One region of the Lactiplantibacillus sp. 3062 genome, then DNA from elsewhere that is predicted to be linked to it. Evidence: predicted binding sites of a transcription regulator. Region 1 holds the regulator's gene; each other region holds the start of a gene.

Evidence for each region. Region 1 encodes Rex, which represses fermentation and respiration genes when NADH is low (regulators of the CRP and FNR family bind a similar motif). Its sites were predicted from a motif close to TTGTGAANTANTTCACAA; they were not measured.
Region 2: ACWQAU_RS08785 (NAD(P)-dependent alcohol dehydrogenase) is a predicted target of Rex. The motif match lies at 2,600-2,617, and genes of this name have one in related genera.
Region 3: ACWQAU_RS06270 (FAD-binding protein) is a predicted target of Rex. The motif match lies at 2,909-2,926, and genes of this name have one in related genera.
Region 4: adhE (bifunctional acetaldehyde-CoA/alcohol dehydrogenase) is a predicted target of Rex. The motif match lies at 3,798-3,815, and genes of this name have one in related genera.

What each region holds. Positions count from the first base shown of each region.
Region 1 is NZ_JBVAYE010000003.1:270,155-277,593, forward strand. Features, by position in the region: gene groL (chaperonin GroEL) at 1-1,141, opposite strand, end outside; gene groES (co-chaperone GroES) at 1,197-1,481, opposite strand; gene ACWQAU_RS07255 (CPBP family intramembrane glutamic endopeptidase) at 1,674-2,318, shown strand; gene ACWQAU_RS07260 (redox-sensing transcriptional repressor Rex) at 2,483-3,160, opposite strand; gene ACWQAU_RS07265 (ABC-F family ATP-binding cassette domain-containing protein) at 3,329-5,311, shown strand; gene tsaD (tRNA (adenosine(37)-N6)-threonylcarbamoyltransferase complex transferase subunit TsaD) at 6,198-7,244, opposite strand; gene rimI (ribosomal protein S18-alanine N-acetyltransferase) at 7,249-7,439, opposite strand, start outside.
Region 2 is NZ_JBVAYE010000005.1:33,793-41,231, reverse strand. Features, by position in the region: gene ACWQAU_RS08800 (cupredoxin domain-containing protein) at 1-92, shown strand, start outside; gene ACWQAU_RS08795 (cupredoxin domain-containing protein) at 108-377, shown strand; gene ACWQAU_RS08790 (copper-translocating P-type ATPase) at 377-2,302, shown strand; gene ACWQAU_RS08785 (NAD(P)-dependent alcohol dehydrogenase) at 2,665-3,786, shown strand; partial or broken gene ACWQAU_RS08780 (iron-containing alcohol dehydrogenase) at 4,972-6,144, opposite strand; gene ACWQAU_RS08775 (aggregation-promoting factor C-terminal-like domain-containing protein) at 6,440-6,835, opposite strand; gene yjeM (glutamate/gamma-aminobutyrate family transporter YjeM) at 7,132-7,439, shown strand, end outside.
Region 3 is NZ_JBVAYE010000003.1:46,006-53,444, reverse strand. Features, by position in the region: gene ACWQAU_RS06290 (kinase) at 1-298, shown strand, start outside; gene ACWQAU_RS06285 (helix-turn-helix domain-containing protein) at 367-1,119, shown strand; gene ACWQAU_RS06280 (helix-turn-helix domain-containing protein) at 1,219-1,770, shown strand; gene ACWQAU_RS06275 (LysR family transcriptional regulator) at 1,841-2,767, opposite strand; gene ACWQAU_RS06270 (FAD-binding protein) at 2,954-4,843, shown strand; gene ACWQAU_RS06265 (MarR family winged helix-turn-helix transcriptional regulator) at 5,119-5,592, opposite strand; gene ACWQAU_RS06260 (NAD(P)H-dependent oxidoreductase) at 5,701-6,330, opposite strand; gene asnS (asparagine--tRNA ligase) at 6,501-7,439, opposite strand, start outside.
Region 4 is NZ_JBVAYE010000001.1:502,967-510,405, forward strand. Features, by position in the region: gene ACWQAU_RS02280 (2-keto-4-pentenoate hydratase) at 747-1,541, shown strand; gene ACWQAU_RS02285 (phenolic acid decarboxylase) at 1,703-2,239, opposite strand; gene ACWQAU_RS02290 (PadR family transcriptional regulator) at 2,355-2,900, shown strand; gene ACWQAU_RS02295 (universal stress protein) at 3,091-3,552, shown strand; gene adhE (bifunctional acetaldehyde-CoA/alcohol dehydrogenase) at 3,841-6,444, shown strand; gene rbsR (ribose utilization transcriptional repressor RbsR) at 6,704-7,439, shown strand, end outside.

The sequences.
Region 1 (7,439 bases):
CACCGACACGAACAACGGCAACCCCACCAGCTAATTTAGCTAAACGTTCTTGTAACTTTTCTTTGTCAAAGTCAGAAGTTGTTTCACCGATTTGGTTACGGATAAATTCAACCCGTTCTGAGATAGCATCCTTGGAACCAGCGCCTTCAACAATGGTGGTGTTATCCTTAGTAACCGTAACTTTGTTGGCTTGACCTAATTGATCGATGGTCGTGTCCTTCAATTCAAGGCCAAGGTCGTCAGTGATAACCGTCCCGCCAGTTAAGATAGCGATATCTTGTAATTGTTCCTTACGCCGATCACCAAAACCGGGTGCCTTAACGGCGACAACGTTAAACGTCCCACGCATCTTGTTCAAGACTAAGGTTGGTAAAGCTTCACCAGAAATGTCATCAGCAATGATCAACAATGGCTTGCCTTGTTCAACGATGGATTGTAATAGTGGTAAGATATCTTGAATGTTTGAAATCTTCTTATCAGTAATTAAGATATATGGATTGTCAAGATCCGCTTCCATCTTATCATTATCAGTAACCATGTATTGTGATAAGTAGCCGCGGTCGAATTGCATCCCTTCAACAACGTCTAAGCTAGTATCAACACCACGTGATTCTTCAATCGTGATAACACCGTCATGACCAACTTTTTCCATGGCTTCGGCAATCAATTTACCAGTTTCTTCACTTGCTGAAGATACAGAAGCGATTTGCGCAATATCTTCTTGCGTCTTAACTTCGTGTGCCATAGCGTGTAATGAGTCAACCGCCGTCTTAGTAGCTTCTTCAATCCCACGACGAATGCCAACAGGGTTAGCACCGGCCGTAACGTTCTTCATACCTTCATTAACGATTGATTGTGTTAAGACCGTTGCAGTAGTCGTCCCATCACCAGCGATGTCATTAGTCTTTGAAGCAACTTCAGAAACTAACTTAGCACCCATGTTTTCGAAATGATCGTCTAATTCGATCGCCTTAGCAATCGTTACACCATCATTAGTAATTGTTGGTGAACCATATGATTGTTCCAAAACAACGTTGCGACCCTTAGGACCTAACGTTGACTTAACTGTGTCAGCTAATTGATCGACACCTTTTAGCATCGCTGAACGTGCATCTTCAGAGAACTTTAATTCTTTAGCCATTATCTCTATTCACCTCATGAATTTAATTTATTTTAAGTTGCGCAATTTAAATGGATTAGTCTTCGATTGCAACGATATCTTTTTCGTGCAATACCAAATACTTAGCACCTTGATACTTGACTTCGGTACCGGCATACTTATCGAATAATACTTGATCGCCGACCTTCACGCTGGGGTCAACTTTTGTCCCGTTATCTAAAACACGACCGTCATTGACGGCAACAACCTTACCGCTTTGGGGCTTTTCCTTAGCGTTATTGGCAATGACAATACCGCCAATTGTTTGTTCTTCTTCTTCTTGTTGTTGCAAGATAACGCGATCTCCTAATGGTTTTAACACGTGAATCCCTCCATTTATTCTTTTTTAGCACTCCTCAACCTCAAGTGCTAATTACATTGTCAACTATATCATTTTAATTCAAGATTGCAAGTGATTTGTCAATTATTAGTCAAAGAATGTCAAATCGACTATAATGAATACTATTGAAGTATCAATAAATCTTAAATCAAACTTTTAAAAGGACGTGACTTGATGGTTAATCGCCGCCAATCAATCTTTATTCTTATCATCTACTTTATTATTTACGCACTACCGAGCGTCCTTGTGACTGCTTTCCATCAGCTAGGGGCCCAAGTATTCGTGATTCAAACGGTCGACTACTTAGTCGGTGCAATCCTACTCATCTGGTTGGCGAGTCGCATGCGGACAAAAAACGTTGTTGAAAAACAACCAAGTAACTGGTTCATGACGTTCATCTGGGGATTGATCGGTCTTGTCCTAGTCATCATTGGTCAAGTCATCATTTTAAAAATGACGGCTTTACTGGGACAGTCAACAGCGTCAACCAACACGACCACCCTCTTAACTGTTGGGCAACAATATCCCGCTTTCTTCTTAGCCATCATTGTCGGTGCCCCGATTATGGAAGAAATCGTCTTCCGCAAAGTTATCTTTGGCAATCTAAGTGCGGTTACTGGTCAGATTGGGGCGGCCTTGATTTCTAGTGTGTTATTTAGCTTTGCACATGCGGATGGTCACTTTATCCTCTATGCCTTTATCGGGTTATTATTCTGCTGGTTATACCAGCACACCGGTCGGATTCAAACATCGATGACGGCTCACATCCTGATGAACGCATCGGTCGTGTTACCCACGTTATTAGGCTTATTGCACTAGTATCATTACTAGGTAGCGCTAACCTAGCGTTTCAACGTTAATTTTCACCGAATATTTATACGTTACAATCAATGATTCGTGATCTAAGTATGTTAAAAAAGCTTCCCTGAATAATTCAGAGAAGCCTTTTTATAGCCATTTAATTTCAAAGATAAAGCGAGTTATTAATCTTCAGTCTCATTTTCATCGTCATTACCATTGTCACCTAATTGCTGACCGTAATGTTCAATGAAGTAGATCAATGTTTGTAATTCGTTGGTCAAATCAACGTTCTGAACCCGTACTGTCTCAGGAACGGAGATTCGTAACGGCGTAAAGTTCATGATTCCTTTGACGTTTGCATCAACCAAGTCATCGGTAATTTTCTGAACAACCGTGGTTGGCACCGTTAAGATAGCAATCTCAATCTGTTGTTCGATCAATTGCTTTTTGAGCTCCGTCATTGGGTACACTGGAACCCCACTTTGGACTGTATTGGCAATCGCCTCGTTGACATCAAATGCTGCTGAAATGCGGACATTACTGTTTTTGTGAAAATTAAAGTTCAGTAGGGCGTGGCCCAAATTACCGACCCCAATTAAAGCAACATTCGTTAAGGTGTCTTGATTTAAAATCTTTTTGAAAAATGCAAGTAACGTTTCAACATCGTATCCATACCCTCGTTTGCCGAGCGCCCCAAAATACGAGAAATCTCGCCGAATCGTTGCTGAATCTACTTTAACCGCCTCGGACAACTCGGTCGATGAGACCCGCTTCTTATCTGCATCTAGCAAGATATTTAAATAGCGGTAATAAATCGGTAACCGTTTTGCCGTTGCCCGTGGAATTTTTGTTTCTGCCATTCGGACGTGTCCTCCTAATTAAAAGTTTGTGAATTTGCTGACACTATTCTAGCATAACGCGTGACTTTGTGAAATAATAATTACTTATTATTCCGAATAATTGGGTCAGGCCGTTACAATATGCTACAATTATGTCACGAATTAAATGTGAAAGGAGCTTAATAAAGCGTGATTTTACTACAAGTACAGCAAGTTATGCGGCGTTTTGGCGCCGATGTCTTGTTCGATAACGTACAAATGGATATTCAAGAACACGCTCGGGTGGCCCTCGTCGGTCGAAACGGGGCCGGAAAATCAACCTTACTTAAAATGATTGCCGGCGAAACGGTACCGGACGAAGGCCAGATTTCAATGCGCAAGGGCTTAACAATCGGTTACTTGGCGCAAGACCAAGGACTGGATAGTAACAATACGATTTGGGAAGAAATGAGTAGTGTCTTTGCTGAGTTACATGCCATCGAAAAACGGATGCACCAGCTCGAAAATCAATTGAGCGACCCCGCAATCATGAATGATGAGCAGGCTTATCAACAGACCCTGAAAACCTATGATCAGATTCAAACTGGATTTCAACAAAAAAACGGGTACGGCTACCAAGCTGAGATTCGGGGCGTGTTGCACGGCTTCCAATTCGACGCCGATGTGTACGATAAGTCGGTGACGGCACTATCCGGTGGACAAAAGACCCAGTTGGCCTTGGCCAAGTTGTTACTTGAAAAACGGGACTTGCTTATCCTTGACGAACCGACGAACCACTTGGACGTCGAAACTCTTACTTGGTTGGAAAGCTATCTCCAGTCTTACTCTGGTGCGCTGCTAATCGTTAGCCATGACCGTTATTTCTTAGACCGGGTCGTTAACGAAGTCTATGACTTATCACACCATGAAATGGTGCACTACACTGGTAACTACGACCAGTTTGTGCAAGAAAAAGCGGCTCGAATCCAAGCACAATGGAAACATTATGAAAAGCAACAAGCGGAGATCAGCAAGCTTGAAGACTTTGTTAATCGTAACATCGTGCGTGCTTCTACGACAAAACGGGCCCAGGCTCGGCGTAAGCAGTTAGCAAAGATGGACCGCCTTGACCGCCCTGATAGTGACGAGAAGACTGCCCACTTTGGCTTTCATGCGGCTAAACAAAGCGGCAACATTGTGTTGACCGTCAAAGATGCAGCCGTGGGCTATGATGGTCAGATTCTTTCGGAACCCGACAACTTGAATATTAAGAAACATGAAGCTATTGCCATTGTTGGACCGAACGGTATTGGAAAATCGACTTTCCTAAAGAGTATTTTGGGACAGATTCCATTCATTAAAGGCCAGGCCGTTTTTGGCACCAACGTCGTTACGGGCTACTACGATCAAGAGCAACGTAATTTAAACGACAAAAAAACCGTCCTCAGTGAACTTTGGGATGAACATCCCACCACTCCTGAAAAAGACATTCGTACCATTTTGGGCAGTTTTCTCTTCACTGGTGAAGATGTTGATAAACCCGTTCATGCCCTATCTGGTGGAGAACGAGCCCGGTTACTGTTGACCAAACTTGCCATGCAAAATGACAACTTCTTAATCTTAGATGAACCAACTAACCACTTGGATATCGATAGCCGTGAAGTTTTGGAAGTCGCCCTCAACGACTTTGACGGCACCCTTTTGTTCGTGTCACATGACCGCTACTTCATTAACCAAGTCGCCACGAGTGTCGTAGAGGTTTCTCCGGAAGGCACGGAACTCTTCTTAGGTGATTACGACTACTACATCGACAAGAAACAAGAGCAAGCTGAAATCGCGGCTGCGGCTGCTAGCCAAGCGGCCGAAAAAGCTGCTGAAGCCGGTGCAGCGGATTCAACCAGTGCCACAACTGCTGCTCCCCGCTCCAAAGGCCAGCAAAATTACCAAGCCAGCAAGCAGCAACAACGTGAAAAGCGCAAGCTCGAGCGCTCAGTTGCCGCCCTGGAAGAACAGATGACTGCCTTAGATGAACAAGCCACACAGATTCAAACTGAAATGGCGCAACCTGAAGTATCGGCCGATGTTGGTAAACTACAAGACCTACAAAAAGAACTTGAAGCCATCAATACTCAACAAGAACAAGTTGAAACCGAATGGACCGAACAAGCTGAAGCTTTAGAAGAATTGAGCTAATTTTCCAATGACTCATCAGATAAAAATAATAGTCGCCTCAAGAATTAATATAATTCTTAAGGCGACTATTATTTTGCCCCTATCCGCGGCATAAATCATGATTGAAAGGTGCCGGTTAGGTGGGTTCCTGTTCGTCAGCAATGCGCGTCCGATTCCGACCTCCGGGGCTGGGTGACAATTGCTGGAACGTAAGCCGACGTCGATTTGAGTCTTATTCTAAGCCGGAAGGAACCCACTTCCAGCTAAGAATAATTTGGCTACTGAACATTGTCACCCAGCCCCTCCAGTCGGGATGCCGCTCGAATGGCTGATGAACGGCCACTGAACTCGGTACAATTTGTCGTTGGCTATTTTGATACTGAACCCTTTAAGTCAAATATCAGAGTGCCTTCTCCACTTTTTCGAAATATTCAATTATTACTACGGTAATTCAGAAATAGTGAGTTATCACAAGACCTTTTCAATCTGACAGTTGATTGATAAAATTAACGTTTATGAAAAACAACGACAAATCCAGCAAAAGTTGAGTACGCCCCTATCAGCCATTCGAACGCTATCCCGACTGGAAGGCGTTTCTGACAATGCCCAGTGGTGAAATTTCACTTAGCAAGCGTCCTGTGCTTGGTTAGTGAAAGGCCAGTATTTGAGACGTGGTTTTTCGGCTCAAATCTGTGCCCACCACGTTCCGGCAATTGGCAGAAATGCCTGGAGGTCGGTGTAGGACGAACTAACTAAGCAAGTTTACACTAACTTGAACTATTTCCAGCGGGCTTAAGCTGGTCATTTTTGATTCTAGGAATCATCCTCTTTTAATCATAATTAATGAAAAGATACTAAAACGGGTGTGAAAAGGACTGTCTTTTCACACCCGTTTATAACTGCTTCATTACTTCAACATACCTGGCATCCAATCAAATTCTAAGCTTGGATCGGCATTCAGCGTCGCGTCGCCGAATTGGTGATGCTGATATTGAACATAGCCCGCAGCACCAATCATGGCACCATTATCACCGCATAACTTTAGAGGCGCTAAGATTAGTTCGGTGTCAGGGAAAGCGGCTGGTAAATCTTGTTGTAACCGTTCACGTAGCCCCTGGTTAGCTGCAACGCCACCGGCTAAGACCAATTGCTTAACTGGATATTGTTTAAGGACTCGTAACGTTTTACTCATCAGGACATCAACCACGCTAGCCTGAAAGCTAGCCGCTAAATCGTTCTTATCCAGAGTCGCGCCAATTTGATCTGCGTGATGGACCGTATTGATGAACGCACTCTTCAGCCCACTAAAACTAAAATCGTAATTATCTTCATCAATCATTGCTCGCGGAAATTTGAAAGTGTCGTGGCCTGCATGTGCCATCTCGTCAATGACTTTACCTGCCGGATATGGAACACCCAATACCCGACCGATTTTATCATAGGCTTCACCAGCCGCATCGTCACGTGTTTCACCTATAATCTCAAATTGCCCATCTGCTTGCATGTAGACCAATTCAGTATGACCGCCAGAAACTAATAGTGCCATTAGCGGAAATTCGAACGGCTTAACGAACCGAGCAGCATAAATGTGCCCAGCCATATGGTTAACTGGAATCAGCGGTAATTGGTGCGCGTATGCCACTGTCTTAGCTGCATTAACACCGACTAACAGTGCCCCCACTAGACCGGGGCCATACGTCACGGCAACAGCATCAAGGTCAGCATACGTCACGTGTGCCTCTTGAAGTGCGGCTTCAATACAAATTGTAATTTGTTCAATATGATGACGGCTGGCAACTTCAGGAACCACGCCACCAAACCGTTTGTGACTATTAATCTGCGTTGCAATCACGTTGGATAAAATCTCATGGCCATCTTTGATCACTGCCACACTAGTCTCGTCACAACTGGACTCAAACGCTAAAATCAAGTTTTGTTTTTCCACGGTTCCCATCCTTTTAATTAATCATTTTACGCATGATCCACGCATCTTCTTCGGGATCATGATAATATTCCTTACGCGTGGCAATCTGGTCAAAGCCGCATTGCTGATACAAGCGCTGGGCGGCGAGATTACTAGCCCGGACTTCTAGGAATACGGACCCTGCCGATAATTGTGCTAAGCAGGCTGTTAATAACCACCGCGCAT
Region 2 (7,439 bases), on a different contig from region 1:
TTGAAGCAATTACGATTGATACGAGTAAGTCTGGTGAATATCAATGGGCCTGTGGGATGGACATGTTTCATGGGAAATTAATCATTAAATAGTGGGAGGAAAATCAAATGAGCGCACGACAACAAATCAATATTACAGTAGACGGCCATTATGATCCAGCAGAAGTAGCGTTACAACAAGGTGTACCGGCCCAATTAACATTTACGCGCACGAGTACGCAGGGGTGCTTAGCGCAAGTACATTCAACCGACTTGCACTTTGCGACTGAGTTACCCCTTGACCAACCGCAAACGGTGACGATACCAACTGATCGAGCCGGTGAATTTCACTTTAGTTGTGGGATGGACATGGTGAGTGGCAAGGTGGTGATTGCGTGATGAGCACGACGAAACGGTTTTGGATTTCATTAATATTTTCCCTGCCACTACTGGCTAATATGATTTTGATGCCCTTTGGCTGGATGCTTCCGGGTGGTGATTGGACGCAGTTGGTTCTGACGACCATCATTATGGCTGTTTCGGCTCGGCCGTTCTTGCAAAGTGCGTGGGCGTCCTTTACTAAGCACCATGCCAATATGGATACTTTGGTGGCGATTGGCACCGCGACGGCTTATTTTTACAGCTTATATGCAATGGTAACGGGGCAAGCAGTCTTCTTTGAAAGTGCCGCACTTGTGACCACTTTCGTTTTGCTCGGCCAAGTCTTTGAAGAACGGATGCGACACAACGCGTCCAGCGCGGTCGCAAAGCTAGTGGGCTTACAAGCCAAGGAAGCGGAAGTGTTACGCGATCAAGAATTTGTAAAAGTGCCGTTGGATCAAGTAGTGGTCGGCGACATTATTCGGGTCAAGCCAGGGGAAAAAATTCCCGTTGATGGTGTAATTACAACTGGCCGCTCAACGGTTGATGAGTCAATGGTGACGGGAGAAAGTATGCCGGTTCAAAAAACGGTGGCGGACGCTGTCATTGGTTCAACGATTAATAGTAATGGGACCTTTCAGTTCAAAGCTAGCAAGGTCGGTGACCAGACAATGCTGGCTCAAATCGTTGAGCTCGTTAAAAAAGCACAAAACAGTCACGCACCGATTCAAAAGCTGACCGATAAAGTTTCTGATATCTTTGTGCCGATTGTGCTAATTATTGCTATCGTTACCTTCTTGACCTGGTATGTTTTCTTGAATGCTAGTCTCGCGAATGCCTTGATTTTTGCGGTCGCTGTGGTCGTGATTGCCTGCCCGTGTGCGCTAGGTTTAGCTACGCCGACCGCACTAATGGTCGGTACCGGCCGTGGTGCCAAGATGGGGATCCTGATTAAAAATGGTGAGGTCTTGGAAGCTGTCAATGACGTTAAAACGGTGATCTTTGATAAGACGGGAACGATTACGGTTGGTCACCCACAAGTGACCGATGTTATCGGCGACGAAGCCCAAGTACTGCGCGTTGCCACTAGCTTAGAGGCGGCTTCGGAACATCCTTTAGCTGCGGCAATATTAAAACGCGGCACGGCCCGTGGTATTCAAGCACCAACCGCCACGAACTTCCAAGCCATCGAGGGTAAAGGTGTGACTGCTCAAGTTGAGGGCCAATTAGCGGTGGTCGGTAATCATAAATTATTAACTGATGAGCCGATTAGTGCTGAATTACAACGCCAAGCCACTGAGCTTCAGGACGCGGCGAAAACGGTCGTGTACGTGGGCTTAAATCACGAAATCATTGGATTGATTGCCATTCAAGACGTCGCCAAATCGACGTCTGAGGTAGCCATTGCGAGTTTGAAAGCACGTGGCTTGAAGACGGTCATGTTAACCGGCGATAACGAACGGGTCGCACAAGCTGTGGCGGATCAAGTCGGTATTGATGAAGTGATTGCTGATGTGCTGCCAGGTGATAAGGCTGAGCACGTTCACGCGTTCCAGAAGGCTGGCAAGGTGGCCTTTGTCGGCGATGGTATTAATGACGCCCCCGCGTTGACGACGGCGGATGTTGGGATTGCCATGGGTTCCGGAACTGATATTGCAATCGATGCTGGTGGCATAGTGCTCGTTAAGAACGATCTGCGCGACGTTGACCGGGCGTTGGCATTGAGTAAGAAGACGTTTAATCGTATTAAACTTAATCTGTTCTGGGCTTTCGTGTACAACGTGCTCGGAATTCCAGTCGCGGCGGGCCTCTTCTTTGCCATTGGTCTGACGCTTAGCCCCGAATTGGCCGGATTAGCAATGGCCTTTAGTTCATTGTCCGTAGTCACGAGTTCGGTATTGCTAAATAAAGCTAAGATCAGTTCGAACGCCCAACCTGCGTAGACGATGAGCAGATAGCGTCGGATGAAATCGTGCTTGTTAAACAAGCAGAAATGTGTGTTAATGGTACAAAATATGCGGGTGTCTAACGCCAGTTCACGTTGTTGAGCTGGAGGCGACACCCGCTTTTTGAGTCGAAAATTTAAGGAAGAAAACTGGCTATAAATTCCTCACAATCAGTAAAAAAGAGTATTAGATTTACACTAATTAAGTATCATATCGTTAGTGTAAAATTAGAAGAATGCCCATTTAACGGAGATAAGTGTGGTGTTAGATGCTTTTGTAAGCGCTTGAATCAAATTGTGTATTGTGTAACAATATTAATTGTAAGCGGTTTACATACTATTTGAAACGAGGGTTTGAACATGAAAATTAAAGCAGCAGTGGTTGATAAAGTAAACGATCCATTTGTCATTAAAGATGATATTGAATTAGCTGAAATGAAAGCAACTGATTTACAAATCAAAATGGTTGCGACTGGAATTTGCCATTCTGATGAAGCAATTCGGCGGGGTGATGCGTCGTTAGGTTATCCAGTAATTTTAGGACACGAAGGTTCTGGAATCGTCGAAAAGGTCGGTTCAGAAGTAACTAATTTTGAAGTGGGCGACCATGTTATTCTATCATTTTACGCTGACGGAACATGTGATAACTGTCTGAAAGGCATGCCAATTAAATGTCGGAATTATGCCGACTATAACTTGAGTGGGACTCGTCCCGATGGTTCCGACCATTTCCAAGAAAACGGGCACCATATCAGTGATATGTTCGACCAATCTTCCTTCACGACTCATACGGTAGTTGACCAACGTAATGCGGTTAAAGTACCAAAAGAACTAGATTTACGTCGCTTGGGACCTTTAGGCTGCGGCTATGTCACCGGGAGTGGCACTGTTTTGAACAGTTTACAGCCGCGCCCAGGACAAACAATTGCAGTCTTTGGGACTGGTGCGGTTGGTTTAGCGGCAATGATGGCTGGTAAGATTTCCGGCTGTACCGAAGTGATTGCGGTCGACATTGTTGATTCACGGCTAGAACTCGCCAAAGAATTAGGTGCTACTCACGCCATTAACAGTAAGGAGGAAGATCCAGTTGAAGCAATCAAGAAGTTGACGCATGGTTACGGGGTCGACTTTGCCGTTGATACGACTGGGGTAGAACCAGTTATGGTTTCTGCAATCCACGCACTTGCTCAAGGTGGGACGGCTGCTTTGATTGCCGTTACGGCCAAAAATATCACCATTAGCTCATGGAACGATTTGTGTGTTGATGATAAGAAAGTCATCGGTGTTAACATGGGTGATGCCATCCCTGGTGTTGATATTCCACGGTTAATCGATTTCTATCAACATGGCATGTTCCCATTTGAAAAGACCGAAAAGTTCTATAAGTTTGAGGATATTAATCAAGCTAATGCTGATTCAGGTAGCGGCAAGACCATCAAACCTGTCTTGATCATTGATGAAGATTATCAATCGGGGAAATAGCTGCCGGCTGGGTGCCATCAGTTATGATGAATAACTTCTAAAACAGCGATGTCAAAAGTTGATTTTGACATCGCTGTTTTTTGCGTTAAACACAAGCCGCTTGGACGGCTTGCATAATTTGTGATTAAAATGTGCCGGTTAGGTAGATTCCTGTTCGTCAGCCGGTGCGCGTCCTATTCCGACCTCCGGGGCTGGGTGACAATTGCTGGAACGTAGCCGACGTCGATTTGAGCTAACGCCCAACCCGCGTCATCTCAAATACGAGTCTTATTCTAAGCCGGAAGTACCCCACTTCCGACTAAGAATAATTTGGCTACTAAGCATTGTCACCCAGCCCCTCCGGTCTCAAGAGTGTGAGGGGCCACGAGTTGAAGCCGAGCATTGCCTAGCCAACGGATTAATGCGGTTTTGGCATTAGTCCGTTGGCGTAGCAAGCACAGGCTTTAGTGGCCCCGAACTCGGTACAATTTGTTGTTCGCTATTTGATACTGGAACTTTAAACAAAGCGTTAGGTGTATTAAGCCCTCTGTCAAGAGCTTAAATCTTACTACACCAATTCAGGATTAGTGAGCTATCTCAATATCATTTTCACCCTGACAGTTGATTGACAAAATTATGGTTTATGAAAAACAATGACGAATTCACCAAAAGTTGGGTACGCACATGTCCGCCATTCGAACACTGTCCCGACTGGAAGGGGTTTCGGCCAATGCCCAGTGGTGAAATTTCACTTAGCAAGCGTCCTTGGCTTGGTTAGTGAAAGGCCAGTATTTGAGACGTGGGCTTCGGCTTAAATCTGTGCCCACCACGTTCCGGCAATTGGCAGAAATGCCTGGAGGTCGGTGTAGGACGAACTAACTAAACAAGTTTACGCTGAGTCGAACTTTTTTCCCAGCGGTCCATAGCTGGCTGTTTTTGAATTTAAGAACCGGCACGTTTTAATCACAAATCAGGACAAATTAATTTGCACAATGCGTGTTCTGATAGATATTCTTATCTGTGTTTGTCGGTTTATTGTTGCGGTGTTTATTTTGAATAGCGCGTCCAAACGTGGGGTGCATGGCATTGCCGAGTAACGATTCGAGTTGTAGAGAGGTCCCAATCAAATAATCGGTTCAAGAATTTACTATGAATTCTTGAACCGATTATTTGCTGTGAATGATTTAGTTAACTTTGAATGGGGGATTACTTGGCATCATATGCGGCTTGGAAAATCTTGATGATGTCTTCTTTAGTACCTTTGCGTGGGTTAGAGAAGGCGTTACCGTCTTTAAGCGCATTAGTCGCCATGTGTTCGAAGTCCTCGATCTTGGCGCCAATTTCCTTGATGGAATGCGGAATGCCAACGTCTTCGCTGAGTTGTTTCATCGCTTTGATAGCTAATTCGGCAGCATCACGAGTCGATAAGCCATCAGTGTTTTCGCCCATAATTTTGGCGAGCTCGGCGAAACGTTCGGGGCACGCGATTAGATTATATTCTTCAACGTAGGGTAAGAGCAGCGCGCAGCAGACGCCGTGGGGTGCGTCATATTGGCCGCCGAGCTGGTGGGCCATGGCGTGCACGTAACCTAGATTGGCGTTGTTAAAGGCCATGCCGGCTAACATTTCAGCTTCGACCATGTGTGTCCGGGCTTCTAGGTTATGCCCATTGGCGACGGCTTCACGTAATGATGTTTCGATTAATTTGATGGCCTGGATGCACTGTGAATCGGTAATCGGATTGTGATCGACAGAAACAAAGGGTTCGATAGCCTGGACAAAGGCATCCATGCCAGTTGCGGCCGTGAGTCCCTTAGGAACATCTAGCATGAGAGTGGGATCGTTAAAGGACACGAGTGGCATGTTACGCCATGAAGCAACGACGAACTTATAATGCGTTTCTTCATTCGTAATGACACAGTGACGGGTCAATTCAGAACCAGTCCCAGCGGTAGTGTTGACCGCAATCAGTGGTGGTAGGGCGTTCTTGAGCGTTTCAATCCCCGCTAACTTAGTGATGTCGTCGCCGTTAGTCATGATGATGCCGGCACCTTTTCCGGTATCGTGGGCAGAACCACCGCCAATGGTAATCAGGGAGTCCGCTTGATTAGCTTGATATAAGGCTTTAACAGCTTAAATGTTATGAATTTTAGGGTTGGGTTCAACTTGATTATAAATTACGTAGTCAATCCCGGCAGCATCCAGTGACCGCCGCACCTGAGCAACGGCGCCGTCTGGCAGACTTTCAAGAAATTTGTCGGTGACGATGACTGGCTTGTGCATACCAAGAGTTTTGGCACGCTCGCCGATTTTACTAATGACACCAGGACCGAAAAAGTTAACGCTAGGCATTAAGAAATCAAAATTACGTTCAGTCATATTAATAACCTCTTTTTATATTGTAATCGCTATCATTACTAATTTACGAATCAAATTATAGTCGTAATAATTACAATTTGCAATACTTTTTGGCTAATTAATTATGTTTTTCACAATATCGTTTAGAAAAGGTGCGGCGATCACGGCACACCTGTTGTAACCAAGTGTTAAATGACGGTGAACTATAGTCCTCATGCTATTTTATATTACTGCCTACAAAAAGACGACTAATTACAAAGATTCACAATCTTAGTAATTAGTCGTCTTTTTAGTGTGATCCAATAGAAAAATTGGGTTAGTACCAGTGATGATGTTGCCAGAACCGTTTGGCCTTGACCCAGGAGCCGTAGCGCGAGGCGACGTAGGTATTAGCACGTTTTTCCTGATTGACGGGTGACAAGTTGCCGTGTAAGTATGAGCGCAACAATTGATAGCGACCGTAGCAGCGGCCATTACGAGCCGTATAACTGTATCCAGATTCACGATAGGCGATCCAATTTTTGGCAGCGCGGTTGGCTTTCGAAAGCTTGGCGTTGATCTTGGCAATTTGCTGGGCTTGGCTAAGCTTCTTGGAGGCCTGGGCGGTGATTGTGGTTTGTGGTCCAAGACTAGTAGTCACGTTAACGACGACCCCGAAGACACAACTAGCCAAAACTAATAGCAACATGGTTTTAAAGTTAAATTTTTTCATGATATGTATAACCCCGTTTTATATTTTCCCTAAGCTGATAAGTGTAGAATACGCCAATTATGTGTCAGCTATGTTAAAGAAAAGTTACTATGTTATTAAATGAACGTTTCCGTTATGAAATAGTTGTTGTCAATAACTGTTGCGGCAATTGTTTAGATGAATAATTGCGCTGACTATCACATGAAAAAATCATAATATTGTTAGGAAAACTAAAGCGCTTTATTGCCTTCGTTCGGTAATCTTAAATTGGAATAGCTTTACAAAAGTATTAAAGGAGTAAGTGAGGGAGTGCAATAATGGCAACAAAAGATAATGAAAAGATTACATTGATGGCGCTAGTCATGATGATCTTTACGACCGTTTTCGGATTTGCCAATAGTACGGTGGCCTATTATTTAATGGGTTACAGCTCGATTCTATTTTACCTAGTCGCAGCCGTACTGTTCTTCATCCCGTTCGCGCTAATGATGGCGGAGTTCGGGGCAGCGGTTAAGTCTGATAGTAGCGGGATGTACAAGTGGCTGGAAGTGAGTGTGAATGCGAAATTTGCGTTCGTGGGCACGTTCATGTGGTTTGCGTCGTACATTATTTGGTTAGTCTCAAC
Region 3 (7,439 bases), 220 kb from region 1:
GGGACGTGTGCCTGTAGTCATTGTGGAAGGCATCTTAGCACGTGATCGGTATGGAAAAATGTTGGCGCGGCTTAGTCAATCGTTTCCACGCGTCCTTACTTATTATTTTGAAGTGAGCTTTGCCACGACCTTGGCGCGTCATCAAAAGCGTCATCGTGATTTTGGTGTGGAAGACATGCGTCGGTGGTGGCTTCCACATGATACGTTGGGCGTTGCTAACGAAGTCTTAATTGGCGAGCAACAAGATTTAACCACGGAAGTTCAACAAATTATGACTACCATACATGATTGTGACTAAACAACCATGAGTTGATTGGTTTGATCGTGGTTGAGGATTAAGCTGAAATCATAAAGGGGGGCGAGCCAATGTTACTCGCAGCATTATTGAAAACGCGTCGCTGTCAGTATGGATTGACACAGGCACAATTAGCGTCCAAGTTATTTGTTACGACTCAGGCGGTGTCTAAGTGGGAACGCGGAAAGGCGATTCCGTCAATCGATAATTTACTGGCACTGTCGGATCTGTATAATCTATCCTTGGATGAATTAGTGCGTGGTAGTGCTTTCTTTCCAAAGCCATATATTGTTGGTCGGCGACTAAGCTTTGGGCGACTTCTGGGTCTCGGATTATTTTGGCTATTTGTTTGTCTATTATTTACTGGTTTTGGTTATCAGCCGTGGTGGCTCTTTTTATCACTTTATATTGTTGGATTGATTGTGGTCGTTCCAGTGGGAATCAATAGTTACTGGGTGATTCAGCCTGCTACCATTGAATTGCATACGTATGCTGCATCGACATTGACGAAGTTTCGCCAAATTGTGTTCAATTGTCCACGGTGCCAACTAATCCACTATACAGATCTGCAGCGAGTTACCATCAGTTATCGGTGTCGCAAACGACTTTCACCATTTGATTTCAATCCGGATTATTTTCAATTGATTTTAAAGACTAATGCCCAAACTTATCAGCTGGAATGTGCGTTGAAGGCCAGCGACTATTTACCGCAATTTGTCAGTTATTTGCAACGACAAGGTGTGACGGTTGATGATCCTCAACAAGTTGTGGAATTGTTAGTTTCAGGAAAGTCGTTGTATCAGCATTTTCATACCGAGACTTGATCTTGAGCGGTTGCAACCAACCGTTGCGGTAGCGCTTAAGTGTGTTGCAATGAATTGGTGCACTCAATAGTCTAGTATTGTAATAGAGGAGCGGGTAGGATGAAAATTGTGATTGGCAGTAAAATAAAAGAGCAACGACAACAGCATGAATGGTCCCAGCAGACGGTGGCGGAGCGGTTACACGTCTCACGGCAAACTATTTCCAAGTGGGAATTAGGAAAAAGTTATCCAGATTTAGAGTTATTGGTAGCACTGAGCAAACTATTTGCTGTCTCAACGGATGAGTTATTAGGTTTGAGCAGAAGACCTGTTCAGCGACCATGGTGGCAGTTGTTATTGCGTAAAAGGAGTCGAACAGATATGACGGTGAAATGGTACAGCGGGGGGCAGGATCGGGCACGTGTTGCTGTGGGCATAATTAGTGATTTAGTTGCTAATCTAAATACCACGAATGAGCAACCGTTACGACAGCTGCTGGCAACTTATTATCAGGAACTATTGGAACAACGAACTGGTTCAGTACTGGGAGTATTCGACAGAATGAACTTAGACATCTCCAAATGTCTGCGGCAGCAACAAATCAAACTATCACCAGAAAATGAGCAACTAATGCAACAGCTGGTGGGGTTGAACATGATTTACTACCGGTGATTTATTTTGAAAGTAAAACGCAAACTGTCAATCATCTAGCTTAATAGATGCTGACAGTTTGCGTTTTATGTTAAAAATCAATCGCAGGATTAAAGGTTTGACAAGCTTGTTCGACTAGATAAGCAATCGGTTTAGCTAGCACGTGACTTGGTAAGTAGGCAATACTAAAATCAAGGCTGAGCTCGCTTGTTGGTAATTTGAACGCATTGATAGGGTACTTGGCTGGTTGAGTGGCTAGTTTTGCCAACATTGCAGTGGCTAGAACAATGCTACCAAGTCCTTGAAGTGTCAAGCTTAGTGCAAAGCGAGAGTTATCGACTTCAATGAGTGGAATCGTTTGAATGCCTTTATCGGCAAAGTAATGGTCAACCAGTTCTTGAAAGCGAGCTTCACCGACTGCACGGATGACAGGCTCACCAGTCATTCCTGTAAGAATGGTGGGGGTGAACGGTCGCCAAAATTGATTGGACTGATATATTCCGGCTGTTTTTGGAATGACTAAAGACAAAGAAATTGTCTGCAAAGGGATGGTTTTGACGTTAGTTTGATGAATTGTTTTGCCAATAAAAAAGTCTAGCTGATGACTAGCTAGCAACGTTTCTGCTTTTGATGTTGTGATTTCTAGTATTTTAGTGCGAATGTTCGGAAAACGTTGATAAAAAGCAGGTAGTGTTTGACTAAACCAAGCATTAGCCATTGGTGGTGTAATCCCAATCGTCATACTTTGATACTTATTTTGACTGATTTCTTTAAGTTCAGTGTTCATTCGCTGATGGAGACGGGCGTCACTTTGCAAATAGGTCAGTAATCTTTCTCCAGCATAAGTTAATTCAAGTGGATGATGGCCGCGGTCGATTAAGGGGGTCCCAAAATGAGTTTCCGCACTTTTAATTGTGCGGCTAATGTACGGCTGACTGATGAATAAACTTTGTGCAGCTTTCGTCATACTATTGTGCTGTTGAATAGCTTCTAAAAATACTAACAATTTATTTTCCATGAAATCGCCACCTTTAATGCTTAATCTTATTAAAATCAAGTATAACCCATTACTCATTTGTAATAACAGATAATCAGATTGTTATTTCTATAAAAATGAAAGCGGTTATATAATACAGATGTAGTTAAAAAATGATTCTGTTTGTGATTTAAATATCAATTTCAATTGTGCTTTAGAATACGTTAAATGGATTTTGAAAGGGTGGTCAGCATGCTCCAAAAAATGAATCAGGTTAAATGGGATTATCAATATGATACGGTAGTTATTGGCTTTGGTGGTGCCGGGGCGACAGCAGCGCGGTTTGCGGCGGATGCACATGCGAAGGTATTGCTCACGGATGCAGCGCCGAATGGTCATGAAGGAGGCAATACCCGTTATTCTGCCCAACTCTTAGGAACGGTAGATAGTTTCGATGAGGGTAAAAAATATTATCAAAACTTAACGGCACCCATGCAATTAGACGATAGTATGGTTGATACTTTCGTAGCGGGCATGGCGAATATGCGCGACTATGTTCAAAAGTATCTCAATGTTGAACCGGTGAGTGTCAAAAATGATTTTACAGCTGCTGATTCTCCAATTTCATTAGACAGTGCAGTTCATGAGTTTCCTGAATTTGATGGAGTCCAATCCTATGACTTTACAACTGTCCATCATGGCATTTTTGATGCAGCTTTGTGGAAAATTCTTCGACAAAAAGTGTTAGATCGGCACCAACAGATTGATGTCTGGCTTAGTGCTCCGGCACAACATCTGATTCAAGATCCCACTACGAATACAATTATCGGTGTCCAAATCGAACGTCAGCATCGTTTAGTTAATGTTCGAGCTACCAATGGCGTAGTCCTAGCTTGTGGTGGTTTTGAAAATAATCAACAAGCCATCCAGGACTACCTTGGTGCTGAGCACTTGGCACCATTAGGCACGCTGTTTAATAAGGGTGCTGGTATTAAGATGGCCCAAGAAGTTGGCGCGGACTTTTGGCACATGCAAAATTATGAATCACTCGGATTTTTACATGGTCTTTCGATTGCCGTACCACAAGGTGAACGTGGTCGCTTGATTTTAGGCTGGCCGGAAGTTAACCATGGTAGCGTTATTACGGTGGCTGATGACGGTAGTCGGTATTTTGATGAGAGTGAAGCCAACCGGCACGGTCACATTTATGATCATGGAATGTGGCGAGTACCGCGGACAAATGTCCATCCATACCTGGTTTTTGATGAGACTCAGTATCAACAGATGTTAGCAAGTCAATATACGCCGATTAATAATCTCACCGATTTAGTTGTGAAGGCCACTACTCTAAACGACTTAGCACGAGTTATGGAAGTTGATGGTACGGTACTTACCAAGACCGTTCATGATTTCAATTATTTTGTCGAGTCTGGTACTGACTACGCGTTTAATCGGCAGGTTGATACGATGCGGGCATTTGATGGTGGGCCATATTATGCGCTTAAGTTAACAAACAACGTACTTAATACCCAAGGGGGACCACGTCGTAATGACCGGGCAGAGATTTTAGATGCAAATCAGCAACCTATTCCGCACTTGTATGGTGCAGGTGAATTGGGCGGTATTTGTGCAAATCAGTATCAAGGTGGCGGTAATTTAGCTGAATGCCTGATTTTTGGAAAAATCGCTGGTGAAAATGCAGCTAAACCTAAGGAAGAAACGACACAATTAGTCGATGAAAAAGCAGTGGCTAAGCCGGATGCGAATACTAGTGCTTCGGTGCATCAGACTGGTGCCAATGATTTGCTAGCTGAAGCATCACCGGACATCACAGTTGGTGAACACCAATACTTAGGGCGCTCAGATGATGGCATTGGTGGGCAAGTTGTGGTTCGTATCACGTATGTTGACCAACAATTAACTCATGTTGAAGTAGTTGAACAACATGAGACTGGTGAAGTTGGTGGTCAGGCAGTTGCCGAATTGCCGGCAAAAATGGTGGCTGCTAACACTTATGATGTGGATGCAGTTTCCGGCGCTTCTGTATCGAGCCGTGCCATCAAGGCCGCAGTCAAGGACGCGCTATCCCAGGCCGAACAGACTGTGTCAAATGATTAACCACTGATCGCACAACCCACGAATCACCTAGTGCTTTTAGTATCTTTTAGTGCGTAATACCGGTAAACTAGAATTAACAAATTCAATCAATGGAGGCCGCTCATGCGTATTACAAAAACGAGTTTGCTCCTCAGCAGTTTATCATTGGTACTCAACACGTTGTCATTGATTATGGCAATTCGCAAGTATCGGTTACAAAATCACTAATCATTAGAAATTCAAAAACACCGCTGTGACTAACGAACGCATTAGTCGTAGCGGTGTTTTTGGTTTTATTAAGCTTCATAATCCGTCAAATCAGCCAAGAAGCGTTGAATCACCGCAAGTTCTGCTGGTGAGTAGTGTTCATGGAGGAGCGTGATTGCTTGATAATTGCGGGTTGCATGCATCTTATCATGATAGCGGGCCAGCTTACGACCACTCGGCGTTAAGCGGTAGAAGATCTTTTTGTGATCATCGGGTTGCTGGAATGAGCCAATTAAGCCCTGCGTTACGAGTCGTTTGGCTGCCCGGGTCACACCACCTCGAGTGACGCCGAGGTTAGTGGCTAAGTCGATGCCCGTTTGTGGGCCGGCCTCTAGTTCAGATAATAAATGTAGGCCAACGATGGAAATATCCGGCAACAGGCGGCGTAGATTGGCTTCGGTGATATGCTGCTGTAACCATTTCTGTTCACCAGTAGTGGAAGCACGCTTGGTTCGAATCGTTTTGAGCTGCGTTAGAATTGTCTGTTCCGTGGATATTGACATCGATTGATCCCCCTTAGATAGTTGTGCGTCACGGCGATTGGTTCTCGTGTTGGTTAGCGCGCAATTATCAATTAATCATTAGCTTTTATTACTATTATTATACCGGTTTTAAAATTCACCGGCGAGTTTTTCTGCTGCTACCTGTGCGGCAGTGATGGCCTGTTCTCGCTGTTCTGGAAATTGGTCCAATCCTTCAATGAAGATGGTTCGGTAATCCTGAATCCCATACAGTTGCATCATGCCACGGAGGTAGGGGTCGCCTGCTTCAACCTGGTTGTGTTGATCAGGTTGGTGATAGTAGCCACCCGCAGCCTGAATGTGTAAGACGTGTTTGTCGGGTAATAAGCCGACCGGGCCGTTGACCGTGTACTTAAAAGTTTTACGGGCGACTGCGGTTAAGTCTAAGTATTGTTTGAGTTCGGCTGGAAGAAAGTGATTGTACATTGGATTAACGAAGACGATCTTGTCGGCTGCTAGAAATTCAGCTAGCCAGGCGGCGTGACGGCTAAGTAGTTCAGCTTCCACTGACGTTAGTTCTTCACCGTATTTTTGTTTACGCCAAGCTTCGAAGGTTGTGTCGTTCAAAGCGGGAACGCCGTCCTGATAAAGATCGCGTGTCGTAATCTCATCGTTCGGATGGGTTTGCTGATACGCAGTTTTAAAACTCGCTGCAACGGTCAGTGAGGCACTGGGGACGGTCGTGTGTGGATGAGCATTAATCATTAATAATTTTGTCATTTTAAACAGCTCCTTAATTTTGTTGACAAGCAACATTTTATCTTGAATATTGTTGCTTGTCAACAAATAAGATAAAAAATTCCCCACACATTCGAAAATGCGTGGGGAATTTAAAGGATGCACGATTAATTTTGATTAACCAATGCTACTAGCACTAGGTTGGAGCGACTTTACGGGTAAATACGGTGCAACATACGTGGAAACGGAATGGTTTCGCGAACGTGATCTTGCAAAGTGATCCAAGCCAGAAAACGTTCCAGACCCATACCGAAACCGGAGTGCGGCACCGAACCATATTTGCGTAAATCGAGATACCACTCGTAATCCTGCAAGTCTTGACCGCTGGCTAGTAACCGTTCCTTCAAGTAGTCATAATCCGTTGAGCGTTCGGAACCGCCGATGATTTCGCCGTAACCTTCAGGTGCTAACAGGTCAGCTGCAATGACGACATCATCGCGCGTCGGGTGTGCCTGCATGTAAAAGGCCTTGATTGCTTTGGGATAGTTTAAGACAAAGACCGGTTGGTCAAAGTGTTCTGCCAAAAATGTCTCTTCCGGTGAGCCAAAGTCGACACCCCAGTCGACGTCAAAGCCGTTCGCTTGGAGTAGTGTAATAGCATCGTCGTACGAAACTCGCGGAAATGGGAGCTTGGTGTACTTTTGCAACGTCGCAACATCGCGGTCCAAAACGGCCAGTTCGTGGGGGCAATGGTCAATCACGGCTTGAACGAGGTAGGCCACCAATTGTTCTTGGACTTCCAGACTTTCATCTTGATGCATCCAGGCCATTTCAGGCTCAAGTTGCCAGAATTCTGTTAAGTGGCGACGAGTCTTGGATTTTTCGGCCCGAAAAGTTGGTCCAAACGTGAAGATTTTGCCGAACGCCATTGCGCCAGCTTCACCGTATAACTGTCCGGATTGTGATAAATAGGCGTCCTGACCAAAGTAATCAGTTTTGAATAATTCAGTCGTCCCTTCAGGAGCGGAACCGGTCAAAATCGGCGCGTCAATCTTAATAAAACCGCGGTCATTGAAGAACTCATAAACGGCTCGAATGACCTCATTGCGAATTCGCATAATTGCGTTGGGACGCGATGACCGTAGCCAAAG
Region 4 (7,439 bases), on a different contig from region 1:
AGAATCTAATCATTAATTAAATTTAGATTAAAAACCGTGATAAGGAACGGTGCTAAGCTGGTTAGTTAGCGAGCTGCGGATTGGTGTAAGGCAGTCAATACCACTTAACATAGATCACCTTGGAGTTGCGCCTCGAAATTCGTGGAGATGGTGCTGGATGGTACCCATTAATGTACCGGCGTATCGCAATTGCTGTACGTACTAAGGTGACTATTGTGAAGTAGTCGCGAATAAAGGTGGTAACCCGTTCTGGACGTCCTTTAATTAACTCATAGGAGTTAGTTAAAGGACGTTTTTTTATGATTTAAAGGTGGTGAGGAGTATGGAATCGGACATTCAGGTGGCTAGTTACCAACAAATGTGGGCAATGGTAACTAGTCGCACGAGGACTTGCTCCTCGAGTAACACATAGGTCAACAAGGAATCAAAAACACATAGTATAACTGAGTACTCCGGGTAGATCACATACGATACCACGTGTATCGATTAACACATAGTTTTAGCAACGTGCAATTTATACGTTTAGGCACACATAGTTTTAACATGAACGATATTTATGACCCGTAGTCTTAATAATTCGTATTTAAGACGCCCGTACAATTAGCTGGCGCACTGAATACATCCAAATAATGAAGTGACAACTAGATTAATTGTAATGAGTTAACGTATTAGCAATGATTAGACGGCCTCATTACGAACACATATTGGGATAACAGTAACCACAAACACATAATGGAGGTTTTATAATGACAACTACCACCACAGAAACTCAAGTTGCACAACAGCTATTTACGGCCTATCAGACACAGCATGCGTTAACAATGGCTGATTTTACAAGTAGTGTCGCTGACGAAGACGCTGCGTATCGAGTTCAAGCCGCATTAACGGCCTTAAAACAGCAGCCGGTTGGTGGATACAAGGTCTCGTTGACGAGTGCGGAAACTCAAAAGATGTTTGATGCTCATGCGCCGCTGTACGGTGCCCAGGTTGCAGATCACTTTTTGGCGGCACCAACCACGGTTCGACGCGGGCAACTAATGGACCCACTCGTCGAAGTTGAGTTGGTCTTTAAGGCTAAAGAAGACCTGTCAACCACCGATTCATTGACCGATTTATGGCAAAAAACGACTGTCGCGCCGGGACTTGAATTGCCAGATTCACGTTTTGCTGACTGGTTTCCCGATTTGCCTAAAAATTTGGTGGTCGCGGATGCCGCAGTCGGTGGGCTAGTGGTATATGGAACTGAACGGGAGACTGCCGAGTTGTTCGCTTCAGCTGATGCAGTGGCAACGCCAAAGTGTACGCTAGTCCATGATGGGGAGACGGTTAAAACTGGTCAAGCGAGTGAAGTGTTGGGTAACCCGCTTGAGTCATTGAAGTGGTTAGTCGGCAAGCTTGCAGAGCAAGGTAAGACATTAACGGCTGGTCAACGAGTTTCGTCGGGGACGTTTGTCCTACCACCACATTTGACCGCGGGGCACTGGCAAGCCGACTTCGATGCCGGGCTGGGACAGGTCGCACTGGATGTAACGGAAGCCTAAGTAAAATAATTACGAAAAAGGCCTTCATAAATGTCATGACATTTATGAAGGCCTTTTTGAAGTGTTGCTAAATGAATGTTTTTCAGATGATTAGTAATTTTCAAAGATTGGACAGACTGCTAATTATCCAATTTGTAGACCAGAATGTTTCACGTGAAACATTACTTATTTAAACGATGGTAGTTTTGATCAAAGTACTTGCCGTTGCGAATATCATTCGGCATTTCTTTGTAAGGTGCTTCACTGATTACATCTTCATTGTTTTGGCCGGCGTCGCCCATGTAAGTAATATTGGCAAATTCGGGTACAACTAGTTTTGGATAAGTGGCATACTTTTCACGAGACTGTTCCATTAAATCGATGTGTTCGTTTTGGTAAGTGACCGTAATTTCAGGGTGTTCTTCAACCCACTTTGGGAAGAAAATCGTACCGTGTAGTTTCTTCTCATTGGGCATGAAGTCTAGTGCAACGTCAGTCCCAGTTGGTTCAGTCCAAGAAATTTTGTAAATGCCTTCGGTCAACATGACGATGTCAGCTTTTTGATCAGTGACCCAACGACCGGCAACCATCCCACCGTGGATTCGGTAATCAACGGTGTGGTCGTTCTTGGCGTACCACTCGTATTCCCAGCCGTTATCATAAGTGTAGATAAAGTGTGTGCCGAGAAAGTCATCAAGTGTTTTAAAAGTTTTTGTCATTAGAATTACCTTCCTTATGTCTAATATGTCATTTTAATCATGTAATTTATTACATGTTTTAAACAACAAGGTTAGTGTATACTGTTATCAAGGAATCGTCAAGGAGGAATTTCCAATGGCGCAAAAAAACAAGTTACAATTTATTATTCTAGGGTTATTAAACCAGCAACCATTAACGGGCTATGATCTAACTAAAGCCTTTGATGACGAGATCGGTGAATTCTGGCAAGCTCAACATAGTCAAATTTATCCGCAATTGAAGCGACTAGAAGAACAAGGTTACGTCACGCATGAAATTACGGTCAGTGGCGAAAAACTTGAAAAGAAACTCTACCACATCACCGCAACTGGTCGGCAGCTGTTACATGAGTGGATCAGTGTCGGTACACCAGACTTAACCGCTACGAAAGATGAATTTATTTTAAAACTATACTTTATTCAAACGGATCGTGATCCACGCCTACTAGCGATGTTACAGGAACAGCTCACCTTGCACACAGCTAAGTTAGCACACTTACAACAGCGATTGGCGACCGTTTTCCCGCAAGCTAAAGCTGCTAAGCAACATTATGGTCACTATTTGATCTTACAACATGCGATCGGACGAGAAGACTACTATGTGAATTGGTTGAAGCAGACGTTGAAAGCCTTACCGGAGTAATGGGGAGAGTGCTGCCGCTCTAACTGGTGGCTGGAATCATAGCGTTAAAAGCTACCCTTAATTATTTAGAGCGGCGTTTGAAGGAAATCAGCTTATGATTATATGCGTGTGAGAAATGGTGCCGTTTGAATTCTGAAACTGGTATAATGGCAGTGGTCAATATCAATTCACTTCAATGAGGAGATTAACTATGGAAAATCAAAAAATGCAAGAGCCACTTGTCTATCGGCGAATTTTACTGACCGTTGATGAGGACGATAATACCTCTTCAGAACGTGCGTTTCGATACGCAACGACTTTGGCCCACGACTATGATGTTCCGTTAGGAATTTGTTCGGTGCTGGAAAGCGAAGATATCAATATCTTTGATTCATTAACACCGTCGAAAATCCAAGCTAAACGGAAACACGTTGAAGATGTCGTTGCCGAGTATGTTCAGCTTGCTGAACAACGAGGCGTTAATCAAGTAGAGCCGCTTGTCTATGAAGGCGGTGATGTGGATGACGTCATTTTAGAGCAAGTTATTCCAGAATTTAAACCAGATCTATTAGTGACCGGTGCCGATACCGAATTTCCACATTCTAAGATTGCTGGGGCAATTGGTCCGCGTTTAGCCCGAAAAGCACCTATTTCAGTTATCGTTGTTCGGTAATCAAGACTCGGGACAGGGATTAAGATCCAAGCTGATGAAATTTTAACAACCGCAAGCTCATCATGGCTAATGAGGAGCTTGCGGTTGTTTTTGACTGCTATTGTTCATTAATGAACTTAACAATTTAATTTTTTTATTGGCTATAAATACTGCTAAACATGAGTTTATAAGTGTACTGTTTGGATGATATTAAATAATTTTTCAAATTCTTGTTGCATTATGAGCAAGGATGGCTATAATAAAGTTTGTAAATTAATTCACAAAGGAATTGAACGGAGGAAGCACTTCATGATTAAGACAGAAAAAAATCAAACAAGCAAAGTTACTGATGAAGTTGATCAATTAGTTCAACGTTCTAAGAAAGCATTAGCTATTTTGAAGTCATATACCCAAGCACAAATCGATGATTTATGTGAAAAGGTTGCGGTTGCCGCACTGGACAATCATATGAAGTTAGCCAAGTTGGCGGTTGAGGAAACCGGTCGGGGTGTTGTTGAAGATAAGGCGATTAAGAACATCTACGCCAGCGAATATATCTGGAACAGCATGCGCCATGATAAGACAGTCGGCGTCATTAAAGAAGACGATGAAGAGCAACTAATGGAAATTGCTGAACCAGTTGGTATCGTAGCCGGGGTTACACCCGTAACGAATCCAACTTCAACAACGGTTTTCAAGACGTTGATCTCATTAAAGGGGCGTAACACGATCGTCTTTGGTTTCCATCCTCAAGCTCAGAAATGTAGTTCTGCGGCTGCTGATGTGATGCGGGAAGCGATTAAAGCTGCTGGTGGTCCAGCTGATGCTGTTTTATACATCGAACACCCAAGCATTGAAGCAACCGACGCCTTGATGTACCATACGGATGTTGCGACGATCTTGGCTACCGGTGGTCCAAGTATGGTGACAGCCGCTTACTCATCAGGTAAACCAGCACTGGGTGTTGGTCCTGGTAACGGCCCAACTTATGTTGAAAAAACAGCTGACATTAAGCAGGCGGTTAACGACATTGTTTTATCGAAGACGTTTGATAATGGGATGATTTGTGCTTCTGAAAATAGTGCCATTATCGACAAGGAAATTTATGCTGAAGTTAAAGCTGAATTTATTCGTTTGGGTTGCTACTACGTTAAACCTAAAGATGTGCAAGCCTTGAGTGATGCTGTCATTGATCCTAACCGGCACACAGTTCGTGGTCCAGTTGCTGGTAAAACAGCTTATCAAATCGCACAAATGGCTGGCTTGAAAGATGTCGCTAAGGACTGCCGGGTCTTGATTGCGGAGATTAATGGTGTCGGTATCAAGTACCCATTATCCGGCGAAAAATTATCACCAGTTCTGACCGTTTACAAAGCGGATTCGCATGAAGCGGCGTTCAAACGGGCTAATGAATTACTTCACTATGGTGGCTTAGGCCATACTGCTGGGATTCATACGACCGATGATGCATTGGTCAAAGAATTTGGCTTACAAATGCCAGCTTGCCGGATCTTAGTTAACACGCCATCTTCAGTTGGTGGGTTAGGTAACATCTACAATAACATGGCGCCTTCATTAACTCTGGGCACGGGATCATATGGTGGCAACTCGATTTCTCATAACGTTACAGATATGGATCTGATTAATATCAAAACTGTGGCAAAACGGCGTAATAACATGCAATGGGTCAAAATGCCTCCCAAAGTCTACTTCGAACGCAATTCCGTTCGCTACTTGGAACACATGGCCGGGATTAAGAAGGTTTTCCTAGTTTGTGATCCTGGGATGGTTGAATTTGGCTATGCTGATCGAGTAACGGCGGTCTTGAACAAGCGGACTGATCCGGTTGATATCGACATCTTCTCAGAAGTTGAACCGAACCCGTCGACTGACACAGTCTACAAAGGGGTTGCCCGGATGAAGGCCTTTAAGCCAGATACAATCATTGCACTCGGTGGTGGTTCTGCAATGGACGCCGCTAAGGGGATGTGGCTCTTCTATGAACACCCAGAAGCTTCCTTCTTAGGTGCTAAACAGAAGTTCCTGGATATCCGGAAGCGGACGTACAAAGTACCAGTATCCGAAAAAGTAACTTATATTGGGATTCCAACGACTTCTGGGACTGGTTCTGAAGTAACGCCATACGCGGTTATTACGGACTCCAAGACGCACGTCAAATACCCGATTACGGACTACGCAATGCAACCAGATATTGCGATCGTTGACCCACAATTTGTTGAAACGGTGCCAAAGCGGACGACGGCTTGGACTGGTCTCGACGTAATTACCCACGCAACCGAAGCATATGTTTCAACGATGGCTTCTGACTTCACACGCGGCTGGTCAATTCAAGCTTTGCAATTAGCCTTCAAGTACTTGAAAGCTTCTTATGATGGTGACAAGATGGCTCGTGAGAAGATGCACAATGCCTCAACGCTAGCTGGGATGGCCTTTGCCAATGCCTTCTTGGGTATCAACCACTCGATCGCCCATAAATTAGGCGGGGAATTCAACTTACCACACGGATTGGCAATTGCGATCACTTATCCGCAAGTCGTTCGTTACAATGCTGAAATCCCAACGAAGTTAGCAATGTGGCCGAAGTACAACCATAATACTGCCTTAGCCGACTATGCCAACATTGCCCGGGCCTTAGGGTTACCAGGCAAGACCGACGAAGAACTCAAAGAAAGCTTAGTTAAAGCTTACATTGACTTGGCTCATTCAATGGATGTGACCTTATCCTTGAAAGCCAACCGGGTCGAAAAGAAGCACTTTGACGCCACCGTCGACGAATTAGCCGAACTGGCCTATGAAGACCAATGCACGACCGCTAACCCACGCGAACCTTTAATCAGTGAATTAAAGGCGATTATTGAACGTGAATGGGACGGCCAAGGTACTGAAAAATAGCCCTTTGTGAATTAAGGGAGCCCGCGCTCATGATGAGCGCGGGCTTTTTTGTCATGTGGTTTTAGAATAACTACCTGGAAAGTTTTTACTGTTTGTTTTCAGAGGAGGAGAAAATGAAGACTTGATATGGATAAATTATCGGCTTGCACACTATATAGATATACTTATAGGTGTACTAAATATTTTTGAGATTCGGTTAGGAAAATTCGGCGTTCTAGGCTACAATAATGCAAGAGTTAATTTTACGGAGGAGAAGCCCATGAAAAATAAGGCAGTCACAATCAAAGATGTTGCGCGCCTTGCAGAACGCTCAATTGCGACCGTGTCACAAATTTTAAACGGGCATGGTGATAAGTTTAGTGCGGCGACGGTTGCTAAGGTGGAAGCGGCCCGGGATGAATTAAATTATGAGCCTGATTACTTTGCTCAGCGGATGATTAAGAAGACCAGCAAAACAATTGGGGTCCTTGTGCCTGATATTCGGAATCCCTTTTTTGGTGAGCTGCTTCGAGGCATTGAAAACGTCTTGTATCAGCAAAATTTCATCACGATGTTGTGTAATGCTGATCTGGATGAAGACAAAGAACGCGTCTATTTGGATGAACTCAGCCGCCGGGGTGTGGATGGCTTTATTATCGCAAGTTCGGCCGTTTCCAATAATGCGATTAATGATATTCTACGGCAGAAGGGTCACCCATTTATCGTCTTAGACCAAAAGCGCGCCGAAGGGTTCAGCGATTCTGTGTTGACTGATGACTATGATGGGGGGCGGCAAGCTGCTCAACACTTAAAAGATTTGGGACACCGGCAAGTCGCCGTTCTTATTCCAGCAAAACCGTCAGCCAATGTCCAAAAGCGGCTTAGTGGTTTTTATAGTGTGTATCCGCGGACAGCGGTACATGTCATCGCGACGCCGCTTTCTAAAGTGGGTGGTCGCCAAGTTGTTCCGGAAATTTTGGCGACTGGAGTTACGGGGATCTTTGCAGTCAATGACG